DNA from 4 places in the Exiguobacterium acetylicum genome. Region 3 is predicted to be linked to each of the others. Evidence: riboswitches for the same ligand, from Rfam matches in the RefSeq annotation. Region 3 holds a riboswitch; each other region holds the start of a gene.
What was found. Region 3 has a riboswitch for thiamine pyrophosphate ahead of K7G97_RS06340 (thiamine phosphate synthase). Riboswitches for the same ligand answer to the same signal wherever they lie in the genome.

Region 1 (5,665 bases), 240 kb from region 3:
GGACCGAAAGACAGTTGGTCCAAAGAACAGGAACCGGGCTAGGATATGGCGGGCTTCTGCTTCTGGAACGGCAATCCGGTCTCTAAACCAGTCGATTAACCGTGCGTCCTCTTCGAAATGGGCATGCTGGGACAGGAAACCGATCCGATTCGATGGTCCACGCGTGAGTGTGCCTGCGTCTGGTGATAATTCGTCAAGCAGCAGTGAGAGCAACGTCGATTTCCCGCTTCCATTCGTTCCGACGATCGCGATCCGATCCTGTGCCATGATCTCGAACGAAACGTCATCAAAAATGTGGCGGGTTCCGTAAGCAAACGAGAGTTCTTCAGCACGAAAGACGACTTGGCTCGTGTGATCAGTGGAAGAAAAAGAGACGTCAGCGGTTTTGGCTTCGAGTTGTGGTCGTTTAATCCGTTCGATCCGCTCGAGTGCCCGTTCCATCGATTTTGCTTTACGGAATAATTTCTCACTCGGTGGAGATGCTTCGTTTGCCCATTGCCGGAGTCGACGAATCGCTTCCTTCATTTTCTTTATTTTTTTCTGTTGCTCTTGGTAGGCGTGGAACTGTTCCATCAAGCGACGTTCTCGTTCGACGACGAACGCGCTGTAGTTCCCTATATAGGCTGTCAGTTCACCGTCTTCGAGTTCAACGATCGAGGTGACGACGGCGTCTAAGAAGACCCGGTCGTGAGAGACGAGCAGGATGGTCCCTGTGTAGTCCCGTAAGAACTGCTCCAGCCATTCCACGGCAGCTAAATCGAGATGGTTCGTCGGTTCGTCAAGAATGAGCAGATTTGGCTCCATGAGTAACATGCGACCGAGACAAATCTTCGTCTGTTCACCACCGCTCAACTGGTGGAAAGGACGAGTGAGTAACGGACGAAGGTGTAACCCGTTCACCATGCGCTCGATCTTCGAGTCGAGTAGATAGCCATCCTTTTGTTCGAACGCATTCGTCGCTTCCGCATATCGCGCGAGTAACGCATCAAGATTCTCTGGTGCTGTCGCCATCATTTGCTCCAACTGTTGCATCCGAGAACGGATCACGAGAGTCTCTGCAAACGCTGTCCAAAGGACGTCGAGTCCGGTCATCGTCTCACTATATACAGGAAGTTGTTCCAAATAGCCGATCGTCAAACCGCTCTTTTGATAGATGACACCACCGTCCGGTTGCTCAAGGCGAGCAAGCAAGCGGAGTAATGTCGTCTTGCCACTCCCGTTTCGTCCAATCAGACCGACACGGTCGTGTTCGTTTAAGAAGAGGGAAACATCCGTTAAGATCGTTTCGCCTCCGAATTGTTTGGTTAGGTGTTGAATGTCGCAAATCATCATAATCAATTGATCCTTTCGCGCGCATCAAAAAAAGGAGAGCGCAAATAGCACTCTCCATCACGTGTGAAAGATGCGCTTTGCTGTATTTTTCAATCATGAAGTTCTAAAAAAGGGCAGACGGGTGCCTTAGAACGCCATTCCATGAAAAATCGCGCGCAACAGATACAATTGTTCCATCAACCAGTGTTTGCACGCGGCAAAGTCCATCTTTTCACACCACCTTTCGTTTCAGATATCTCTAGTTTACTATTTTTTTGTCAGTTACGGAAGTCTGAATTATTTGAACACACCCGCGATTGAACTGAAGAAGTCACTGAGTCCATCGAATAATTTAGCGAAGAAACCTTTCGTTTCTTCTGATGTTGCGAAGGCATGGATGTCTTGTCCCGCATTTTTGAGTCCACTTTCGATTTGTCCCCAGTTGATGTTCGCTTGCTCCATTTGATTGAATAGATTCGTCAACCGGTCCATTTGTGCGTCAGACAACTGGATATTGTTGTTTTGAATGACTTGGACGATCAGGTTTTCGATCTCGACTTTGGTTTCCGGTTTTTGATTGGCGATCTCAGCCTTGATCTCATTCATTAAGTCAGCGACTTTATCCGTGCCGACCGTTTTTCCGACGTCTGATGTGACCGATAATTCTTGCTGTGCTAAATCCTTACGTTCGTCACTTAACTTAATTCCAGTCTCAGCGGAAGTTTGATCGTACGCTTTCATGATTCCTGTCAGTGCCGATGTCCCGGTCACCTTGTAGGGAGAAGTGATCGTGATATCGGCATCTTTGACACCCGCTGTGACGAGAGCGTTGAGATACATATCCTTTGTCACCCATGTGATGTTCTCCGTCGAGACGGAAAGTCCATCACCTTTTTCCGTCAGTTCAATCTTAGCCGACGAATACATATTGCCACCTTTTTGCGATTGTGGAATATTTTTCCCGAGATATTTTTCTTCGTCAGCAGAGGTTGCGATGATTGGCGTGATGCCTTCCGGTGCATTGAGACGAGAAAGCACCCAAGCCTTATCCTTTGCGCCGAGCGACTCACCGAGTGTGACGATCGTCTTATCGACGACTTGTTCGGCAGATGCGGCTGTCGGAAGTAATAGAGCAGAAGCGATAACGGCTGACGCCATGATTTTTGTTGGTGTATGCATAATGAAATCCTCCAATTGTAAGTAACAGAATGAATTATAGTATCAGGTACTAAATTTAGTGTACGAGAACGAAAGAAGTTCGGAATCGGTCTGTAGATGGAGACGGCATCCGTCTTCTGACACTCCATAGTATAGCGAAAAGAGGACAACTTGACTTCCATTTTCAGCATGCTATAGTGAATTTGAATCGAATAATGACCACTAGGGGAGTCGGTAGACCGACTGAGACGAACGAAGACGTTCGGACCCTTTGAACCTGATTAAGTTCGTACTTACGGAGGGAAGTGGCGTCAAGTCTTGTTCTTCTTGCGCCATGCCCGTGTGTTTCGGGGTGGTGTTTTTTCGTTTCATACTAAACGAGGAGGATGAGATCATGACATTCACACAAGAAATCAAACAAGCGGCACAAGCGTATTGGGATAGTAGTTTTACGCACCCATTCGTACAAGGAATCGGGGAGGGGACGTTACCACTCTCGAAATTTCGGCATTATGTCATGCAGGATGCCTATTACTTAAAACACTTTGCGAAGATTCAAGCGAAGGCAGCGTCAAAAGCAGACGACTTCGCGACGATCGCGACACTTGCCGAACATGCGACTTCGACTTACGAGGCAGAGCTGAGCTTACATCAATCATTTTTTGAGCCGCTCGGTATTACGGAAGCAGATCTTGAAGTATTTGAACCGGCACCGACAGCATATGCGTACGTCTCGCACATGCATCATGCGAGTGAAGGAACGCTTGGAGAGACGATTGCTGCCATCTTGCCATGTTACTGGTTGTATTATGAAGTCGGGCAACAATTACTGACGTGTACACCGGAAGAGAAAATCTATCAGCAATGGATCGACACGTACAGCTCGGAATGGTTTGAAAAGGTCGTCTTTGAACAAATTGCACGGCTCGATGCGCTGGCGGAGCAAGCGAGCCCGACGGAACGCGAGCGGATGAAACGTCATTTCGTGACAAGTTGTTACTATGAGTTACTCTTCTGGCACATGGGGTGGACGGAAGAGACGTTTGCGTCAGTTTACGAAACGATTCCAGCACGAGCGGTATCTTCTTGAATCGCTAGATGGTAGAATTAGGAATACCATCTAGTGAAAGTAGGGATTGGAATGGAAATTATCGTGATTGCACTTGTAATCAGTGCAGCATATGCTGTACAACGAATGCTTGGTAAAGTCAAAGTAAGATTTCTTGGATACATCATTCCGATATTAATCGTGTTATCCGGTATATCTGCTTCGACGCGTAACTTTAAGGTAGCGTATAGCATGGGGAGCTACATTTCTGCTGTTCTTGTCATCATCGTCTATGCACTACTGACTTATTGGTTATACCGCGTCTACCATCGTGCGAAAGAAGAAGCTGAATATCCGTATCAATCACTAAAAGACCGAGGCATCCTTTAAGGAGCTTCGGTCTTTTGGTGTATCACGTCATCATTTTTTCCAGTTTTTAAAGCCGTCACCAAATTCGAGATGCAGTTTGTCGGTAAAGACACCGTTCTGAAAGACCGGCACATCAACCGGTAAAGTGCCTTGCGGTTTGAACGTTCCGAAGATTGCGCGGATACCTGCAGGCAGGTTCGGTCCCGCTGATTTCAGATTGCCTGCTTCGGAGTCTGGACCGTTCGGGTCGCCTTTGAAGCCATAGATGAGGACATGTGCCGGTGCGTCTGGTTGAACAGCGACATCGTATGGGTTACGGAGACTGAGCAGGACGGATGGTGTATCCGTTTGTTTCGCATAGCGGAAGATCGAAGCCGGAATGGCTTGTTCTGGTGCAGTAGGGAGTAGTTTAGCACTCGTGTTGACGTTGGAGCCGACGATGATGTAATCTGCTGCATCGAGTTGCGCCCGTAATGTCGGGTTTTGGTCGAGCGGTAGCGTAGTAGCCGAGTAATTCGCTGTCGTCACGTGCCAGTTCCGGTTCTTCGGTAAGGAAGCGATCGTCTTTTTCATGCTGTCCGTCTGATCCGCCGCCGGAGCGATCACAAGAACGTTGGCATTCTTTTTCGGTTTGAATGGTAACGTCCGCTGATCATTTTTCACGAGTGTGACCGCGGCTTCCGTCATCGCGCGTTCTTTTGCTTTATGCTCGGGACTGCCGACGATTTGGTTCGCTTGCGCGATTTTTTCAGCTAGGGATGTCGAATCAGTCGTACCGTTCCATATTCCACGTTCTGCCTTCAGCGTCAGAATCCGCTCGACCGATTGATCAATTCGTTTCTCTGAAAGGCGACCATCTTTGACCGCTGCGATCACGTCTTTAAAAATCTGGTCGAGCTTTTCGACATCTTGCTTGGAACGAAGAATCGTCGGCATAAGCGCGATGTCGACTCCAGCGTCAAACGTCTTTAAGACTGCTTCTGATTCCGTGAAGTTGTCGACGATCGCCTGCATGTTCAATGCGTCCGTGATGACGATGCCATCGTAGCCGAGCTTTTCGCGCAGTACGCCCGTGATGACGTCATCCGATAACGTCGCAGGTAACGGGAAGGTACCGTTTTTCGACGTGACGACTTCGGGTTCGATTTGCGGCATTCCGATATGTCCCGTCATGACCATATCGATGTCTTCAGCGATGGCTCGCTTGAACGGGACGAGCTCGACTTGTTCCAGTTCCTGCAGGGACCGATCGACGACCGGCAAGCCATAGTGGGAATCGGTCGCTGTATCGCCGTGACCCGGGAAGTGTTTGGCGGTCGCTGCGACGCCTTCATCCTGAATCCCCTTCATCAAAGCAGAACCGAGCGTGCCGACGAGCGCCGGATCACTCGAGAACGAGCGGACACCGATGACGGGATTTCCAGGGTTGCTGTTGACATCAAGATCCGGACCGAAGTTGACATTGATGCCGAGTGCATGCAGCTCGGAACCGATGATATGACCGGCATCATTCGCATATGCACTACTACGGGTCGCACCTAACGCCATATTGCCAGGTAAGTTCGTTCCTGTCCCGAGCCGAGTGACGATTCCGCCTTCTTGGTCGATCGTGACGAACAGCGGAATATCGTTGCTGTCGTCTTGTTTGACGACTTCTTGCATATCATGAACGAGTTTCGTCGTCTGTTCGGTTTCGCTGACGTTCTCAGCAAACAAGATGACGCCACCTAAATCATAGCGGTCGATGATGTTCGCGACTTCTGGGGCAAGCGACGTATG
Region 2 (5,665 bases), 430 kb from region 3:
ATGACGGTCTCCTCGATGAATTGTTTATCATAGGCGCGACATAGTGCGGCGACGTCAATACGGATCTCATCAATGTCGTATGTTCCGTCAGCAAGTCCGGAGTACATGCCCGAGTAATATTGGTACGTCGAGGCGTTTAAAATCAGCCACTCGACGTCTTCTGTTGGTCCGTGTGTAATGCAATGCAGGTGAGCGTGTCCTGCACCAATCAAGAGGATTCGTTTCATGTCGTTCTCCTTCAATCTGTCTTGCTAGAATGTACCCGGATACGGGTGGCGGTAATCATAGCCAAAAGACAAGACTGATGAACAGGAGGATGACCACGAGGTAGATAATATCCTGGCGCTGAACGACTGGCACTTCATAATATGTCCGCTCTGCTGAAAAATGACGGGCTTCGAAAGCGATTGCCATCCGTTCTGCCCGCTGGATCGATCGCGAGAAGAGCGGTAAGCCGATCGATAGGAACGCATCACCAGGAAAGCGACTGTGCACGTTTCGAATCATCCGTACTTGCCGCAAGACGCGGACTTCTTCGACCAGTTGTGGCAGAAAGCGGATCCCGGCAAGGAACCCATACGCGAAGCGAGGCGACACCTTTGCCTGGTGAATCAAGCTCATCACGAACCGGGTCGCATCGGTCGTCGTGACGAAAGCGAAACTTAAGCAGACGAACGTTGCCATCCGTAAGGCAAGTAACCAGCCATGTACGACACTTTCCGACGTGACATGAAACCAACCGAACGACCAGAGCGTGTTCGTACCTTTGCCAAACGCCGCCATCATCCAGAACGTCAATAAGAATAATAGACTGTAAGGTGCGAGCCGTTTCAAGAAATCGACGGGACCCCATCCGGAGAGGAGTAGCAAGGCGATGGCAAAACTCAGGAACACCAACGTCTTGATCCAGTCATTCGTTGCAATTAAGGCAAACATGATCAAAAACAATCCGCTCCCCTTGATGACAGGATTGAGTTTAGCGAACGGTGACGCGTTTGTCTGCATTGCGCTTCACCTCCTGGAATTGATACGAAAGTGGACGTTGTAGCTGACAGCGTTCGAGTAACGGAATGTCAGCAAACAACTCGTTCGGACACCCGTCAAAAGCAATCCGCCCTTGCTCCATGACGAGGACACGATCCGCGTATCGGGCGACGAGTTCCATATCGTGTGTTGCCATGACGAGTGTCGTTCCGTTTTGTTGTTCCGTCAACAACTGTTCCATGAGCCGCCGCGTCGTCAATCCATCCTGTCCGAACGTCGGTTCATCGAGCAACAATAAATCCTTCGTCTGTCCGAGCATCGTCGCAACGCTGAGCCGTCGTTGTTGCCCCGTACTAAGCGCAAGCGGTGACTGCTGTTTGACGGATGCGAGTTCCAGCCGTTCGAGTAATGTTATGCGCTCGTCACTCGTCGCTGCCCGGTGACTCCAGTCGATTTCCGCTTCGACTGTCAGTTTGAGAAACTGCAGATCCGGTTGTTGGAAGACATAGCCGACGTGCTCATAAAAGCGTCGCCGGGAGTAACGCTGAGCCGGACGTTCCTGGAACCGATATGTTCCACGATGCGAGAGCAACCGACCGAGTGTTGCAAGCAACGTACTTTTCCCGGAGCCGTTTGCCCCGAGCAGCATCACCCATTCTCCCGTCATTAGGGAAAATGTCGCATCGGTCAGCGGGTAAGGTGCTTTCGTCGATAATGTAGCGACGTGTAACAAGGCAGTGCCTGCTGTAGCGACTGAGGGAAGCACGTGAAGTCGCGCCGCTTGTGGTCCATCTATGGGTAACGTCTCTAACGTGTACGGATACAAAGAGGGAACAGCGATCCCTTTCGATTGAAGCTCCGTATACCCCTGCGGGAACAAATCCTGCGGATGCGCCGTCGCAGTCACCGATCCGTTCTCAAGTAAGACGATTTTGTCGATGTAAGGTAAACAGACATCGAGTTGGTGTTCGATCAAGACGATCGTTAAATCATGTTCTTTCTGAATCCGAAAGATCAACGCCATCAGCTCGTGTTGCCCGATCGGGTCAATCTGAGCTGTTGGTTCATCGAGTAATAAGATCGTCGGCTCAAGTGCCAGGACCGCGGCGAGTGCGAGGCGTTGTTTCATCCCCCCGGATAGACTCGCGATTGGTGTCGAGAAGGGGAGAGGGAGACCAACAAGTGTGAGTAAGCGTTCAATGCGTTCCTCCATCTCTGCGCGTGGAATCGACCGGTTTTCTAAACTAAAAGCGATTTCGCGTCCGATCGTTTCCATGCAGAACTGTTCTTCTGGATTTTGGAACAGCACTCCGACCGAACCGGACCGGGTAACGGTTCCCGTCTGTTCGACTTCAATCGTCTCTGGTGTCAGTCCGGCTAGGGCATGAAGCAGTGTCGTCTTGCCACTCCCGCTTCGTCCGAGCAGAAGGGTCGTTCCTTGCTCGATCGTCAGCGATACATGATCGAGCAAGGATTTCGTCTGACCCGGATAGCGGATGCTGAGATCGTCGACAGTAATCATGCGACTTCCCGTTTCGCACGTCCTGCCGCAAATCCGTTCAAGACACCGGTCGCAACAAGTCGACGGACAAGAATCGCTGCGAGCAAGCCGCCGAGTAATGCACCACTGATCAATTGTAAGCCAGTCGTCGCAAGCAACGTCGTCGTCGTATAGTAACCAAATCCGTTTGCGATCAGACTATAGACGATGCTACCAATCGCGGCTCCGACACCTGATAACATCAATGTCCAGGTGTCATAGCGGCGATAACGCGTCATCGCAAAGACGAGTTCCGCACCAAGCCCTTGGCAGACCCCGATTAGTAGAGCCGATAAACCAAAATGACTACCCGTGAACAGCTCGACAGCTGCCGCGACGATTTCCGCGATGAGGGCGGCACCTGGTTTTTGAATGATTGCTGCGACGAGCGGGCTCGCGATGATCCAGATCCCAAACATCCAGTTGGCACCGACTGGTCCGAAGATTGCAGACATCGGTAACCAGAGTGTTGACCAACCGAGATAGATGACGCCGCAAGCGACGGCGAGCATCATCATGACCATGATTTCTTTCATTTTCCAGTGTTGCATCGTGTTCGTCCTCCTTTAAGTGGGGGAGACACCAAAAAGGACCGCCCTCCGTAAAAAAGAGAGCGGTCCTCAGAAAAACTGCGCGCAGCAGGAGTCATTGGATGTGATCGCTCCACTTTCCTACGCTAGTATGAACTAGATCAGGTTCGAAGGGTCCGAAGTGAATCGTCTCAGCCAATGGGCTCCCCTAGTGGATATGGTAATAGATGATACGCTGTTCACTTTAGGCAATCTTCTGTCTATTGTCAAGACACAAAAAAACGATACGCCACGAAGGGCGTATCGATAAACGACTTATTTGTTGTCTTCGTTCTCTTCTTTTGATTCTTCTGAAGACTCTTCCGTAGCTTCCGCTTCGTTGTCTTCACCAGCTTGCGCTTGTGCCTCAGCTTCTGCTTCTTCGATTTCCTCAAGCTCTTGTTCAAGCGTTGATTCAACGACAGCTGCGACTTGAATGTCGCCTTCTGTGACGATACGGAAATCTTTTTGTTCCGGAAGATCAGCTACAGAAATCGAATCGCCGATTTCGAGGTTCGTGACGTCGACTTCGACGTTCTCTGGTAATTTATCTGGTGTTGCTGCGACTGTTACTTTAAAGAGTGTCTGTGATAGGAATCCACCGACTTTCGCGCCAGCTGCTTCACCGACGAGTACGACGTCTGCTTCGACTTCTGTCTCTTCATCCATTTTGACGGCGATGAATTCGACGTGGTCGATTGTTGGTGTGAAGACATCCATATCACGACGGTTGATCAGAACGTTAACGTTCTTACCATCTAATTTTAGTGAAATCAAGACGTTTTCACCGTTTTCACGGATGATCTTGATGAGTTCTTTTTCTTCGAATGCGATTGGCGTACTTTCCACTTTGTAACCATACACGACACCAAGAGCTTTTCCTTCATGACGTAATTGTTTACGGAGTGAGCGTGGACGTACCTCGCGTTTTTCGACTGTTAATTTAACTGACATGTTCATTTCCCCCTTGAATTTGGTATAGCCCTCAAAAGGTAATGAATGTAGGAGCAGGACAAGTCCTGAACAATTTAAATATGCTAAGACAATCGGTTTCAGACTCTTTTGAAATCTGACGCTTTCGTGACTTTGCATTTCTCTCCCAGGTCATTACGCTGATATTGAGAAACATGTGTGAGTAAGTCACCGTTTGATGCGGTGCTAGTGAGTTTATACCCCTATGTTTTAAATCCTTAAACCTCTTTTTTTATTTTTTTAAAGTCGAAAGACCTCCAAACCGCTTGAAATCAAGGGTTAAGAGGTCTTTCATTTTTTTCTTTTTTTATGATAATGCGTTGATTTTCACGGACTAATACTCGGATAAGACGTTCGATGTGCCGCATCGTCGTCTGTCCCATCGTTGAGATTTGGAGCCATTGATGATGGACGAGATAGTCGCTTTCATATTGAACATGATAGCCCTGGATCCGGAGAGCGTCTCCTAAAGTGGTTGCCGACGGATGGACGATCGTCAGAATTCCCGGCGCTTGTGCTTCTTGCGTCGCAAGCAGGTTAAAACCAGTCGCGCGAACGGCCTGTTCGAGATAAGTCATCTTGATGGCGGCTTGATCGAGATCAAGGGCATCGAGCGCTGCCTGACAAGCAAGCAACAAGTTTGATGAGCCGGAAAAGGCGACGCCTTCCGCATAGAGTCCGAGATCCAGATAACGTGGAATACGTGGAGAAGGTAAGACGCGATCTATGTGACCGATGAACGCAAGACCCGGTAAACCACCAATTGCTTTTCCGGAGACGGTCGTGACGAATCTGCAGCCGGCATACGAGAAACGCCCGGTTCCGACGGCGCTGATCGCATCGACGATGAGTGCGGTTCGTTGTTCTAACAGCGCTTTTACCGCATCGAGATCGTAGAGGACGCCCGTTGATGTCTCACAGTGCGTCAACCAGATCCAGTCGTATTCCGTTTGATGCAGTTGACTCGCGAGTTGTTCCAAGTCGATCGGATGACCGGGTGGAAGCGAGTGGACATCAAAGGACCTCCCAGCTCGTGCCGCGTGATCAATCAAGCGTTGACCGAACTCACCACCGTTTAGGATCAACCCATGTCCACTCAGTTGTTGTGCGACGATATCGTTGGCGAGGGTGCCACTACCGACAGCCATCGAGACATGTGGCAAATCCAGCAACTGACACATCCGACCACGTAAATCTTGATCGAGCTGTCGCATCGAAGCCGTCCGATGCGGGCGCGGTGCTTGTTGCGCCGCTTGGCGGACTGTTGGTGCAACCTCGACCGGACCGGCTAGAAAATGCAGAGGACGTAAAACGTCCGCGATGACGGATCGTTCGTATGTTGCGCGTGACAACAACATCGGTACGAACTGGGCATCGCCACTACCGAGCGTTGCTGCGATTGGTGTGAAGCCGAACCGCGCATATAGTTTAGCTTCCCGTGTCGTACCACTGATATAGACATGATCAATCATTTCCCGCTCCAAGTAGACCATCAGAAAGCGCATCAATTGCATGAACGTACGACTATTGCGGTATTCGGGACGAACGCTGAGTAAACGGATTTCCGCTGGGTCCGTCAGTGTCTCATCTAACGTCACGC
Region 3 (5,665 bases):
CCGCTCCTAGTTCCATCGCATAGGCGACGTCGGTTGGCGAGCCAATCCCGGCGTCGACAATGACCGGAACCGTCGTCTGCTCGATGATGAATCGTAGATGGAGCGGATTGAGAATACCTTGTCCGGAGCCGATCGGTGACGCCGCCGGCATGATGGCGTGACAACCGAGTTCCTCGAGTCGCCGTGCAAGGACGACGTCGTCCGACGTATACGGTAAGACGATAAAGCCTTCTTTGAGTAATTCTTCAGAAGCCCGTAGCGTCTCAATCGGGTCAGGTAATAACGTCTTGTCGCAACCGATCACTTCGACCTTGACCATGTCGCACATACCGGATGCCCGCGCAAGCTTCGCCAACCGTACGGCTTCTTCTGCCGTCTTCGCACCGGCCGTGTTCGGTAATAAATCGTACTTTGTTAAATCAAGCGACTCCAAAAAATTCGCTTGTTGTTTGTCAAAGATGTCGAGCCGACGGACGGCGAACGTCAAGATTTGTGAGGCGGACGCATCGATTGCTTCTTGCTGTACCGTAGCATCCGTATATTTCCCCGTTCCGAGTAATAACCGTGAGTCAAATGTCTTTTCTCCAATTTTCAGCATGTTTATCCTCCTCCTACGAAATGAACGATTTCAAATGTGTCGTTGTTCCGAACGACCGTCTGACCGTACGCCATGCGATCGATGATGTGTCGATTCTGTTCGACGATGACGAGCTTTTCCCCTAAGCCGAGTTGCGTAAGCATGTCCTCAATCGTTTTAATCTGTTCGATCGTGTGGTCATTGCCGTTAATCGTAATGTTCATCGGACTTCCTCCTTCTGAATCAACCGTAATGTATTTACCAAGACTTCCGCTGTCGCCGGTGCGAGTAATACGCCATGCCGATGATGCCCTGTCGCCATGAAGATCTGACGGGATGAATCGGCGACTCCGATATATGGCAAGCCGGACGCCGTTTGCGGTCGTACACCGGACCAGACTTCTTCGATGACCGCGTCACGAATCGGTGGATACAGTCGTTCTGCTGCTTGAAGCAATGACGTGACCCCAACGACACTGACACCGACCGTCTCGTCGTGCGGCAGTTCGGTCGCACCGATCAAAATTCGTCCGTCTGCTTTTGGCACAAGATAGACAGCGTCATCAAACAGGATCGAGCGTAACGACTGACCCGAGAGACGGACGGCAAGACATTCCCCTTTGACCCCATATGTGGCGATCGAAATGCCGGCTGTATCGAGCAAGGCTTGCGACCCGCGTCCAGCAGCGACCGTCACCGTTCGTCCGGTCCACGTTCCCGCATTCGACTCGACCCTGATGAAGTCATCGCTCTCTTCGATGCATGTAACATCTACTTGTTCTTCGATTGGTACCCCACGCTTTCGTAAGGCATATATCAATGCAGTCGTCAGTCGTCGTGGATCGATTTGACCGACCGCTGGAAACAGATGCTCGCGTCCTTTACGTTTTAACAAAAACGGTTGTTCCCGGTACCCACAATCGATGCCCGTCTCTCGCTCGAGACGACGTGCAAGCAGCGGATACAGACGACGACTACGTGCGGCAAGTAGATGCAATTCCGCTCTCAGCTCGATGTCTGTCGCGAGCATCCCGGCAGCTGCGCGGCTCGTTCCTTGTCCGCATGTTCCGCGTTCTAAGACGACGACGGATTCATTCTGACAGGCGAGACCGTAAGCAAGCGTCAACCCGATGACTCCGCCGCCGATGATGATGTGATCCGTCATACGCGAACCCCCTGGTAACTTAGAATGGCGGCGAGTGGATCCGATTGACCGAGAATACCCGATAAGACAGCGATTCCGGTTGCCCCGGTCGCTGCGATTTCAGGCATGCGTTCTGGTGTGATCCCGCCGATCGCAATGACCGGTTTTGTCGTGAAGGTGACGACTTGCTTCAAGGCGTCGATTCCCCGTGGCGGCACATTCGGCTTCGACGCTGTCGGATAAATATGACCGTACAGCAGGCGGTCGGCTCCTTCCGCTTCTGCTGCCAGTGCCTCTGCTAGTGAATGGACCGATTTCCCGATGACGAGATTCGGAAAATGACGTCGCACATCACGGACACGCAAGGACCGGCGCGTCAGCTGCACACTGATGCCTGCGACATGGGCAACATCGACCCGGTCATGAACCGTTAACTGCTCAGGCGAATAACCATGCGCAAGGAGCGCGTCGATTAGATCCAGTAATTCTGCTGCCGACAAGTTCGGTTCTCGTATATGCAGCTGATCCGTATAAGGTTGAAGGGAGTGAAAGGTCTTTATTCCGTCAAGCGGATGGATGGATCCCGTCGAAATCAGATGTAAACGCATCATGTTCTTCCTTTCCATACGAAAAAGGACCACTCCCGATGTTGAAGGGAGTGGTCCGAAAATGCGCTGAAGCGCTAAGGATATCTAGGATTTCGAGCCACTTCCCTCCGCTAGTACGAACTAGATCAGGTTCAAAGGGTCCGGATACTTCCGTCTCAGTCTGCTGGGAGACTCCCCTAGTGTCTTTTCGTGTTTAATTGGCTTGCCCCATTAGTCTAGCATGAGTCGCTTTGCTTCGCTAGTCCTAGTTGAGCGCTTCCACTTGCTGAATCAGCTCCGATTTCGTCGGTCGCTGTTGCTCTTGGCTGTCGGCATACATCTGCTTTAGCTTCAGGATGCGCATTACTTTAGCATCGAGCATCTCCGGCGTCAGCGTTTTGTCTTTGACGGCTTGCATCACTTCAGCATGAACTTTTGCGTAAGCACCTGCCTCTGAAAACATCGCCATATCAGCTCCATTGACGAGTGACTGACGTGCCGCTTCCGCGAGACCATATTGTTTCGTGATCGCCCCCATGACGAGATCATCTGTGATGATGACACCGTTGAATCCGAGTTGTTGACGCAAGAGGTCAGTCAAGATCGGCTTTGAGAGCGAGGACGGATTCGTATCGTCATACGCTGGATAGAGAATATGGGCGACCATCACCATCTCGGCGCCCTCTTGAATCGCTTCTTTAAACGGTAACAGCTCCGTCCGCTTCAATTCTTCCTTTGATGCCGTCACTTTCGGTAGCCCGACATGGGAATCGACACTCGTATTGCCGTGACCGGGAAAATGTTTGACGACCGGAATCGTTCCCGTCTCCTGCATCCCGTGCATCAGAGCCGTACCAAGCGTCGCGACGGTCTTCGGATCAGCACTGAACGAACGGTCGCCGATGATCGGATTGTTCGGATTACTGTTGACGTCAAGGACCGGCGCGAAGTCCATGTTGAAGCCATAAAAACGTGACAAATGACCGAGCGTACGTCCGACGTCTTCCATTTTCGCAGTATCTGCTCCTTGCGCCATCCGTTGACTCGTCGGTAGACGTAATCGTTGATCCGGTACCCGGCTGACGCGTCCGCCTTCTTCATCAATCCCGACGAAGGCATACGGTTTTTGGTTCGTCTCTTGAATCGCACGCGTGAACGTCAAGAGTTGCTCTTCCGAAGTAATGTTTCCACCGAGCAATAAGACCCCGCCAATCGCATGCGACTGTAATAATTTTCGGTCAGCTGCTGAAAGTTCCGTGCCGGCGACTCCGATGTAGAGCAGTTGATCGACCTTTTCGGACGTCGACATTGCTGCCAATTGTTGCTTTAGTTTTGCTTGTTGTCGTTCTTCTTTCGTCGGTTCAGGCTTCGGTTTCTTTTCTTCTGTCGGTTGCTTCGCTTCCGGTTGCGATGGTTTCGTTGGTTCCGTCGTCTCCTGCGCACACCCTGCAAGCAACAGGCAACCGATCAGTACGACTTTCTTCACAAAGGATCCTCGCTCCGCACACCATTGATCGAATAATAGACGGAAATCTCAGCGTTCAGTGATTGCGAAACCGAACAATATTTATCCTTTGATAACGAGATGGCGCGACGGACCTTATCTTCCGGGAGATCACCTTCGAGCCGGTAATGAATCGAGATCGACGTAAAACGCCGCGGGTGGTCCTCTGCCCGTTCTCCTTCGATATCCATTTCGAAATGGGTGATCGTCAAGCGCATCTTCTCTAAGATTGAAACGATATCAATTCCGGTACAGCCGGCAACGGCATGTAGCAGTAGTTCAGTCGGTCGCGGCGCTTGATTTTCGCCACCGTTCTCTGGTGCTGCATCCATCGCCAGATGATGCCCTGATTCCGTCTGTCCACTAAATCCCATCTGTTTGTTCCATGTCACTGTCGCTTGCATCGTTTCCACTCCTTTATAAGTAGTCTTCTTCTGTAGTATACGCAAAAAACAGTACTCCTGGAAATTCACACGCTATTTTGAATAATGGTTCTTTTCCCGAAATCTCGCTTTGCGATACCCGATGAAATCGTTTCATGCTATCCTGTTACTCATAGTTTCGCGCGCAAGCGCTAGAATTGAGGAATCATCCATGTCACCTACTACTCGTTTAAGTCGACGCGATTGGCTCTTGATCGCCACGTTGTCGCTCCTGACGTTCGTACTCGGAACAAGCGAATTCGTCATCGTCGGGATCCTCGCTGAAATCTCCTCAGCCCTTGATATCACGATCGCAACAGCTGGTACGCTCGTTTCAGCCTTTGCCATCTCCTTTGCAATCGGTACACCGATCGTCATGTCGCTGACCGGTCACCTGGAACGGCGTCGTCTGATCCTACGTCTCTTACTCGCCTGGGTCTTATTGAATCTTGCCAGTAGTTTTGCTCCAAGTTACGAAGTATTGCTCGCTACCCGCATTCTGACAGCGATCCTGACCGGTGTCTTGATCTCGCTAGCAATGGTCGTCGCCAGTGACGGTGTACCTGTCGCGAAGCGCGGTGTCGCCGTCTCGTTCATTTTCGGTGGTTTTACACTTGCGAACGTCCTCGGTGTCCCGATCGGAACATTCATCGGTCAACACGCTGGCTTCGAAGCTACGTTCTGGCTAACGACAGTCATGGGAATGATTGCGTTCCTCGCAGTATGGAAGATCGTTCCGGTCCAGCAATCGACGGGTTCTGGTTCAATTAAGGAACAGCTTGGATTGCTCGCCAACCCACGGATCCTGATCGCCTTCTTTATTCCGTCATTTGGATTCGGGGCAACCTACGTCGTCTACACGTACCTTGTACCGATCCTGCAAACGGAACTCGGGATTGCGAAGACGTGGATCAGTCCGATCTTGCTCGCTTACGGCGTCGTCTCGATCTTTAGTAACATCCTTGCCGGTAAAATCGCCAGTAAAAATCCGATGGGACGCTTACGGTTCGTCTTCGTCGTACAAGCAATCGTCCTTGCTGTGTTATACTTCACGACAGCATCCCTTCCGCTTGGTCTGTTCAACATCGCCTTGATGTCGTTGATGTCGATTTTACTGACGACTTCGACACAAATTTACTTGATTGACCTCGCTGAAAAGTTCAATCCGGAAGCAAAAGGACTCGCTGCTTCATTGATGCCGGTTGCGAGTAACGTCGGGATTGCTTTTGGTTCGGCACTCGGTGGCATCGTCTATGCGAACGGTCCGATGATGAATACGGCACTCGTCGGTGGACTAGTCGCGCTCGTTGCTGCTTTATTAACTGCAATCAGTCATCGCCTCGATCAACGGTCATGAAACCGTTACCTTACCCTTTTTTGTAACAGGTCGATGACGGTTCGATGACGTTATGATGATAGTCCCCATCTCAC
Region 4 (5,665 bases), on a different replicon from region 3:
GTAGACAAGGGACCTTTTACACTGAAATAGGCTCCAGAATGATCGATAGCCTGAATCCGTTCAGGATCAATCAATTGATTATCTGATCGATCCGTGAGAAAAGCCGCTTGATTCCACGATAAAAATAGCTTCTCCATCAATACCGCGAATTCGTCCGCCTTGTTATACCGTTCTTCCCTCGGAGGTAGTGTCTCCATCCCGTAGTTTAACGCTTCCCAATCTGTCATCGAAGTCACTAAGTTCCAACCCTACCCTCCCCTTCGTCACGTGATCAAGGCTTAGGAGTTGCCTGGCTGCTGTATATGGATTGGAGAACGTACTCGATATCGTGAAGACTAATCCTATATGATTCGTCACTTGAGAAATAGCCGTTAAATTGATTAAAGGATCCAACCAATAGACAGGTAAGTCAGTTGCATTATTAGCCGGAAAGGATTGATTGTCCGCAAAAAATACTGTATCCAAACATTCAGCTTCCGCTATTTGAGCCAATCGCTGATAATAGCGGCTCTCTCCGATCTCTTTAATCGCGGAATCAGGCATTAACCATGCGGCTTGGTGATGACCACATCCATATAACAAAACGCTAATATTTAACTGATTTTTATTCGTCATCTTCTGTTCACGAATCCCTTCTCTTACAAGCTCAGAAACTTTTAAAACGTCCGCTTCAATTCATCGTTAATCCACCATCGACCGTTACGTTTTGACCGGTAATCCCAGATGCTGCTTCTGATGCCAAAAAGGCAACTAGTTGAGCCACTTCTTCTGGTCTCGTCACTTTTTTCAATGGTGTCAATTGAGCAATGAAATCGAATACTTCAGCAGTTGTCACAGCACTAGCATCCGTTACTTTTAACAATCCGCCGGAGACAACATTCACGTTGATTCCATATTGACCTAGTTCCGCGGCTAGATTTCGTGTAAATCCTATTAAACCTGCTTTTGCTGTTGTGTATTCATGATAAGGAACGACTGGATTTTGATAAAGGTTTGTTCCAATGCTGATGATACTACCATTATGTCGTTCCATAAATTGTGGCAGCACACTCTGGATGACGTGGAACGCCGCTTTTATCGTTCCATCCAGTTGCTTTTGATAATCTTCCCATTGCAAGTCGATAAACGATTTTTGAGCAACCGGATCAAATTTGAAGTCTACTAATGCATTATTAATGACAACATCGATTTGACTATAATGTGCTGTTGCGGATTGCATCATGCTCTCGACATCATCCTGCTTCGTAACATCTGCATACAGGGCAAGTGCATTTTCTACTCCTAGTTCGCTTACAAGCTGTTCTGCCGCATCTTTGCTTTTGAAGTAATTAATCACCACTTTAAATCCATTGTTCACTAACACCCTCGCAATCGTCGCTCCAAGTCCACTGCTACTTCCTGTGACTAAAACTATTCTGCTCATTCTTGTCCACTCCCCCATTTATTTTTGCAACTTAAATAGCGAAGTAGTAAACAAAAAACGCAACTCTCCAAAAGGAAAGTTGCGCACGTCTAAATAACCACATAGCAAAGAGCGACATCATCGTCTCCGCTTTTTCATCAGAGTTTACACTTTCCTACGCTAGTACGACCTAGTTCAGGTTCAAAGGGTTTGAGTAGCTACTCATCTCAGTTTAATAACACCCCTAGTGATTCTATTTAAGTTACCTTCACTTTAGTAGTCTTGTAAACACCTGTCAATGATGATGAAAGCGATTCGTTAATAGTATCTCTTTAAAGATCGAGCGTAAAAATAGGTTCATTATCTGATTCGGATTACTTTGTTACGGTCATATCTTATACTAGGCAATACTAATTATCATTTTTTCTTTCTTTAATTATGTCTTAATATACGAGCGATTCGATATTTCAGATCAATTACGTGACCTAGTAGTCCGAATCATTAATGTTTGCAATGTATAAAGCTTATCTTGCGTAATCATCTTATAGGGGCCATTAAGTAGTAAGTATGTCGTCTTCTCTCTTCAGTTTATATTTAATTTTTTTTGTCTTAAAGTATACGCACTCTATTTTACGTTTTTACTACTTTTTGAATAAAAACGTACCAATTCAATCAACGATTCATTTTCTTTCCCATACAAGCATTGGAGTTCTGCACAATTACGTAAGAGTTAAGTTCTTTGATGTGTAAGTTGCCTTTCTCATTATCTAAGTTATGAATCATTTTTTCCTCTACCGAGTCATTCACGATTTCCTGATCGACAGTCCTTTGTGTATCGACTGCGATATACAGCCTATTCTGATTACTTTTAAGTCACTTAGATTGATGTAAGTTTATTCTCTTAAAAGCTATCAACTATGTTTGATCAGTAATTTCTTATGCTTTACTCAAATTAGTACTCGAGTGTTGTAAGCGATTTTTTAGAGAAAAACTATAAAATTCCTAATCTATTTTCCCTTGTAAATATGTACAATAAAAATACAAATATTTTTAAAGGAGCTGAACTTATGAACATCCGAAAAGTAATATTGCTCGTCGTGATTGCTATTGTCTATCTTTTACTCTTCACTATCACCTTTTGGAGTCTCATTGGCTTGTTGATCTCAGCAGTTGGTCTATACTTTTACTTTAAACCGAGGCTTCGAAATCCAGTGAAGTACCCAACCTTTGTCGTTTGGCTAGGTGTATTCATTGCTTTTTCAATTTCTATCTACATGGTAGACCGAATAAATGAACCTCAAAAAATTGAAGCCGGATCCTCTACCAAGGAAACAAAGATGTTGGAATCATTAAAAATAGAGTCAAAGGAGTTAGAAACATCTTTAAAGGACACGCAACTTAAACTAAAAGAGCAGCAACAAGAAACGAAAAAATTGAAAGAGGAGTTAGAACGAGAAAAAGAATTACGTCTGCAAACCGTTGAAAGCTACAAGGAAGAAGCAGACAAACGTACTGCTTTAGAGAGTAAACTCAAAGAAGAAGAGACGAAACATATTGCTGCAAAAGAGAAAATCGACGAACTCGAAGCCTCTTTAGCAAGTAGAGAAATGATAAATGAAGATGAGAGTATATCTGATGAGGAATACGTTGATGAAGCAGATACAGAAGTAGCAACTGATCTTGAATACGACCCTTCTGGAGCAGATCGCGACTGTGGTGATTTTTCCAGTGCCCAAGCCGCTCAAGATTTTTATATAGCTGCCGGAGGTCCTGCAGTTGATCCCCATGATTTAGACCGCGATAATGATGGAAATGCATGTGATTGGAATTGACAAGTGTGTATGAATTTTCTCGCGCATTACAATTGGTAGATCTACTTAAGATTAAATAAATGATTAAATTTCTTAACTGACAATGTGGTAAGTGAAATAACAAAAAGTATGCGCGGCGCATACTGAACTGCTCCCTGTCAAGTAGACAGGACAAATAATAAAAATCCTTCAAACGGCTTGCGCTCTGTATTCTAATGGAGCCAAGCCGTTTAATCGTTGTTGATATCGTTCTTCATTGTAGAAGTAAATATATTTCTGAATCGCGAGTCGGAGTTCGTCGAACTCCACAAACTTATGTAGATAATAACTTTCGCACTTCAACGCTCCCCAAAAAGACTCCATCGGACCGTTATCAATACATTTACCAACCCGAGACATACTTTGTGTGATGCCTGCCACCCGTGTCATGTGACGAAACATATGCGACGTATATTGGAATCCTCGATCACTATGAAGCAATGGACGACTTTCGGGTGCACCTTGAAGGGCGAGTTCGAGTGTATCGAATATGAGTTCGTTATTGTTTGAGTGCCTAAGAACGAAGGCGCGGATGGATCCATCATATAGGTCCAGAATAGCGCTCAAATATGCCTTCTGAGAGGCGCCGTACTTCAATCCCGTGACACATCCGTCACCCATTTTTGATTCGGCTCTGCTGCGTTGAAATCACGGTTCAGAATGTTCTCTGCGGTCTGTTGAGGACGATTACGAATATACAAAGGACGTTTCCGACGTATGACACAGTGAATACCAGCGACATGCATCAGGCGACGGACACGCTTTGCGTTAACGTTTCTTCCGAAACGACGTTTCAGGTTCAATGTCATTCGGCGATAGCCATAGATTCCTTTCACCGAAAGGTGGATCTCGTTCATCTCTTCGATGATTTTCATATTCTCAGTCTCACGTTTCTGCGGTATACCAATCCGACGTAACCACTTGTAATAGGCAGCGCGCGAGACACTTGCGAGGTGACATAGGACGATGATCGGATAACCGAATTGCTCGACCGATGATTGGATGGCTTCATATTTATCTTGAAGACGAATTTGACTTAACGTGACCTCCTCTCGATCTCCTCTAACTTTTTTAAGAAATCGTTCTCCATGCGTAGACGCTCATTTTCTTTCTCGAGTCGTTTCAGATCCAACGCCAAACGGTCTGTATCCGTCAATTCTTCTACTGGCCTCTGACGTCCGCGGCGGTCCATCAGTGCGTCGATTCCGTCCTTTTCGAACTTTCTTACCCAGCTATAAATTTGTTGGTACGAGACCCGATGGGTCTTCATGATGCTTTGATAGTCTTTTCTGTTCTGTATACAGTCCATGACTGCCTGGACACGCTCTTCGAATGTAGTGGTTCTACCTTTAGTCATAGTGGATCGCTCCTTCAATGGTTTCCCTTGAGTACTATGACTAGTATACTTCTCTATCCATTCGCAAGCAGGCTTTTATCCGAGATATCAAACCGTGCCGTAGCGCTAATAAGCGATTCCTTTTGGTCGAGTAATGCTCGTATAGCCTTCATCTTCAGTTCTTCCGGATAACGCGTCCACTCTGTTCAATTACGAAGTGCCATGCAGCCGCCCGTACGATATTTTGTCCTCCATCTATTTAAGGTGCTAACTGAAAGCTCGAAGAGCGAGGCAATCGATTTGATTGAGTCGATTCCATCCTCACACATCTTAATGATTTGTAGTTTTTCATCTGACGAAAACTTAGAATTAGTCATAGAAAAAGCTCCCTTCAAAAAAGTAGACAGTTTTTGTTATTTCAACTGTCTACTTTTTGGAGAGCATATCATACTTTTTGTTATTGTATTTTATTTTTAATGATACTAAATGCGTTTCAATTATTAATTAAGATGAAATCATTTACACTTTAAAGATATACATAAAAACTTCCGTCGTGTTTAACGTAAAGGAGATTCCATTGAAACTTGAACGTTTACTAACTATGTATATTTAAGCTACTTCATCGCTCTACCATTTCTGCTTCACAACTAGCTGAAGAATTAAATGTCTCTCAGAGAACAATTTATCGAGATATCGAAACCATTAGTGCAGCTGGTATTCCTATTACTTCGTACCATGGAACAAACGGTGGATTCGGTATTATAGAGAATTACAAATGGGATAAAACGTTTTTAGACGCTTCTTCTATGCTTGAGGTATTGTCTTTAGTCAAAAATTTATCGGACCAATTAAATGATCACGATCTTAAAAAGACTGTTGATCGTCTGTCCATTCTCACATCAGAAGAACAAAAGAATCATCTACATATTGATTTAACTCACTTCTCAGTCAATCCCTCTTTTTTAATCAATCTTCAAAAAAGCATTAAAGAATCAACACGCGTTTGTTTTCAGTATATTAGCTCTCAAAATGAATAGACTACTCGAGAGGTAGATCCTCTTTCACTACAATATAAGT

Region 1: another riboswitch for thiamine pyrophosphate. It lies ahead of tenA (thiaminase II); the one in region 3 lies ahead of K7G97_RS06340 (thiamine phosphate synthase).
Region 2: another riboswitch for thiamine pyrophosphate. It lies ahead of K7G97_RS08670 (ECF transporter S component); the one in region 3 lies ahead of K7G97_RS06340 (thiamine phosphate synthase).
Region 4: another riboswitch for thiamine pyrophosphate. It lies ahead of K7G97_RS16555 (3-oxoacyl-ACP reductase); the one in region 3 lies ahead of K7G97_RS06340 (thiamine phosphate synthase).

Annotation. Positions count from the first base shown of each region.
Region 1 is NZ_CP082333.1:990,814-996,478, forward strand. Features, by position in the region: gene abc-f (ribosomal protection-like ABC-F family protein) at 1-1,332, opposite strand, end outside; gene K7G97_RS05100 (DUF1002 domain-containing protein) at 1,609-2,490, opposite strand; TPP riboswitch at 2,684-2,790, shown strand; gene tenA (thiaminase II) at 2,864-3,559, shown strand; gene K7G97_RS05110 (hypothetical protein) at 3,611-3,907, shown strand; gene K7G97_RS05115 (glycoside hydrolase family 3 protein) at 3,938-5,665, opposite strand, start outside.
Region 2 is NZ_CP082333.1:1,663,387-1,669,051, reverse strand. Features, by position in the region: gene K7G97_RS08685 (NAD(P)/FAD-dependent oxidoreductase) at 1-227, opposite strand, end outside; gene K7G97_RS08680 (energy-coupling factor transporter transmembrane component T family protein) at 283-1,005, opposite strand; gene K7G97_RS08675 (ABC transporter ATP-binding protein) at 977-2,506, opposite strand; gene K7G97_RS08670 (ECF transporter S component) at 2,503-3,075, opposite strand; TPP riboswitch at 3,176-3,274, opposite strand; gene K7G97_RS08665 (50S ribosomal protein L25/general stress protein Ctc) at 3,370-4,047, opposite strand; gene K7G97_RS08660 (GNAT family N-acetyltransferase) at 4,338-5,665, opposite strand, start outside.
Region 3 is NZ_CP082333.1:1,235,253-1,240,917, reverse strand. Features, by position in the region: gene K7G97_RS06355 (thiazole synthase) at 1-598, opposite strand, end outside; gene thiS (sulfur carrier protein ThiS) at 601-801, opposite strand; gene K7G97_RS06345 (FAD-dependent oxidoreductase) at 798-1,742, opposite strand; gene K7G97_RS06340 (thiamine phosphate synthase) at 1,739-2,332, opposite strand; TPP riboswitch at 2,415-2,517, opposite strand; gene nagZ (beta-N-acetylhexosaminidase) at 2,574-3,794, opposite strand; gene K7G97_RS06330 (OsmC family protein) at 3,791-4,216, opposite strand; gene K7G97_RS06325 (MFS transporter) at 4,407-5,591, shown strand.
Region 4 is NZ_CP082334.1:3,666-9,330, reverse strand. Features, by position in the region: partial or broken gene K7G97_RS16560 (NtaA/DmoA family FMN-dependent monooxygenase) at 1-615, opposite strand, end outside; gene K7G97_RS16555 (3-oxoacyl-ACP reductase) at 671-1,423, opposite strand; TPP riboswitch at 1,558-1,658, opposite strand; gene K7G97_RS16550 (excalibur calcium-binding domain-containing protein) at 2,470-3,234, shown strand; gene K7G97_RS17545 (IS3 family transposase) at 3,403-3,873, opposite strand; gene K7G97_RS17540 (IS3 family transposase) at 3,846-4,127, opposite strand; gene K7G97_RS17535 (helix-turn-helix domain-containing protein) at 4,289-4,609, opposite strand; gene K7G97_RS17530 (helix-turn-helix domain-containing protein) at 4,795-4,965, opposite strand; gene K7G97_RS17595 (helix-turn-helix transcriptional regulator) at 5,194-5,625, shown strand; partial or broken gene K7G97_RS17630 (WYL domain-containing protein) at 5,638-5,665, shown strand, end outside.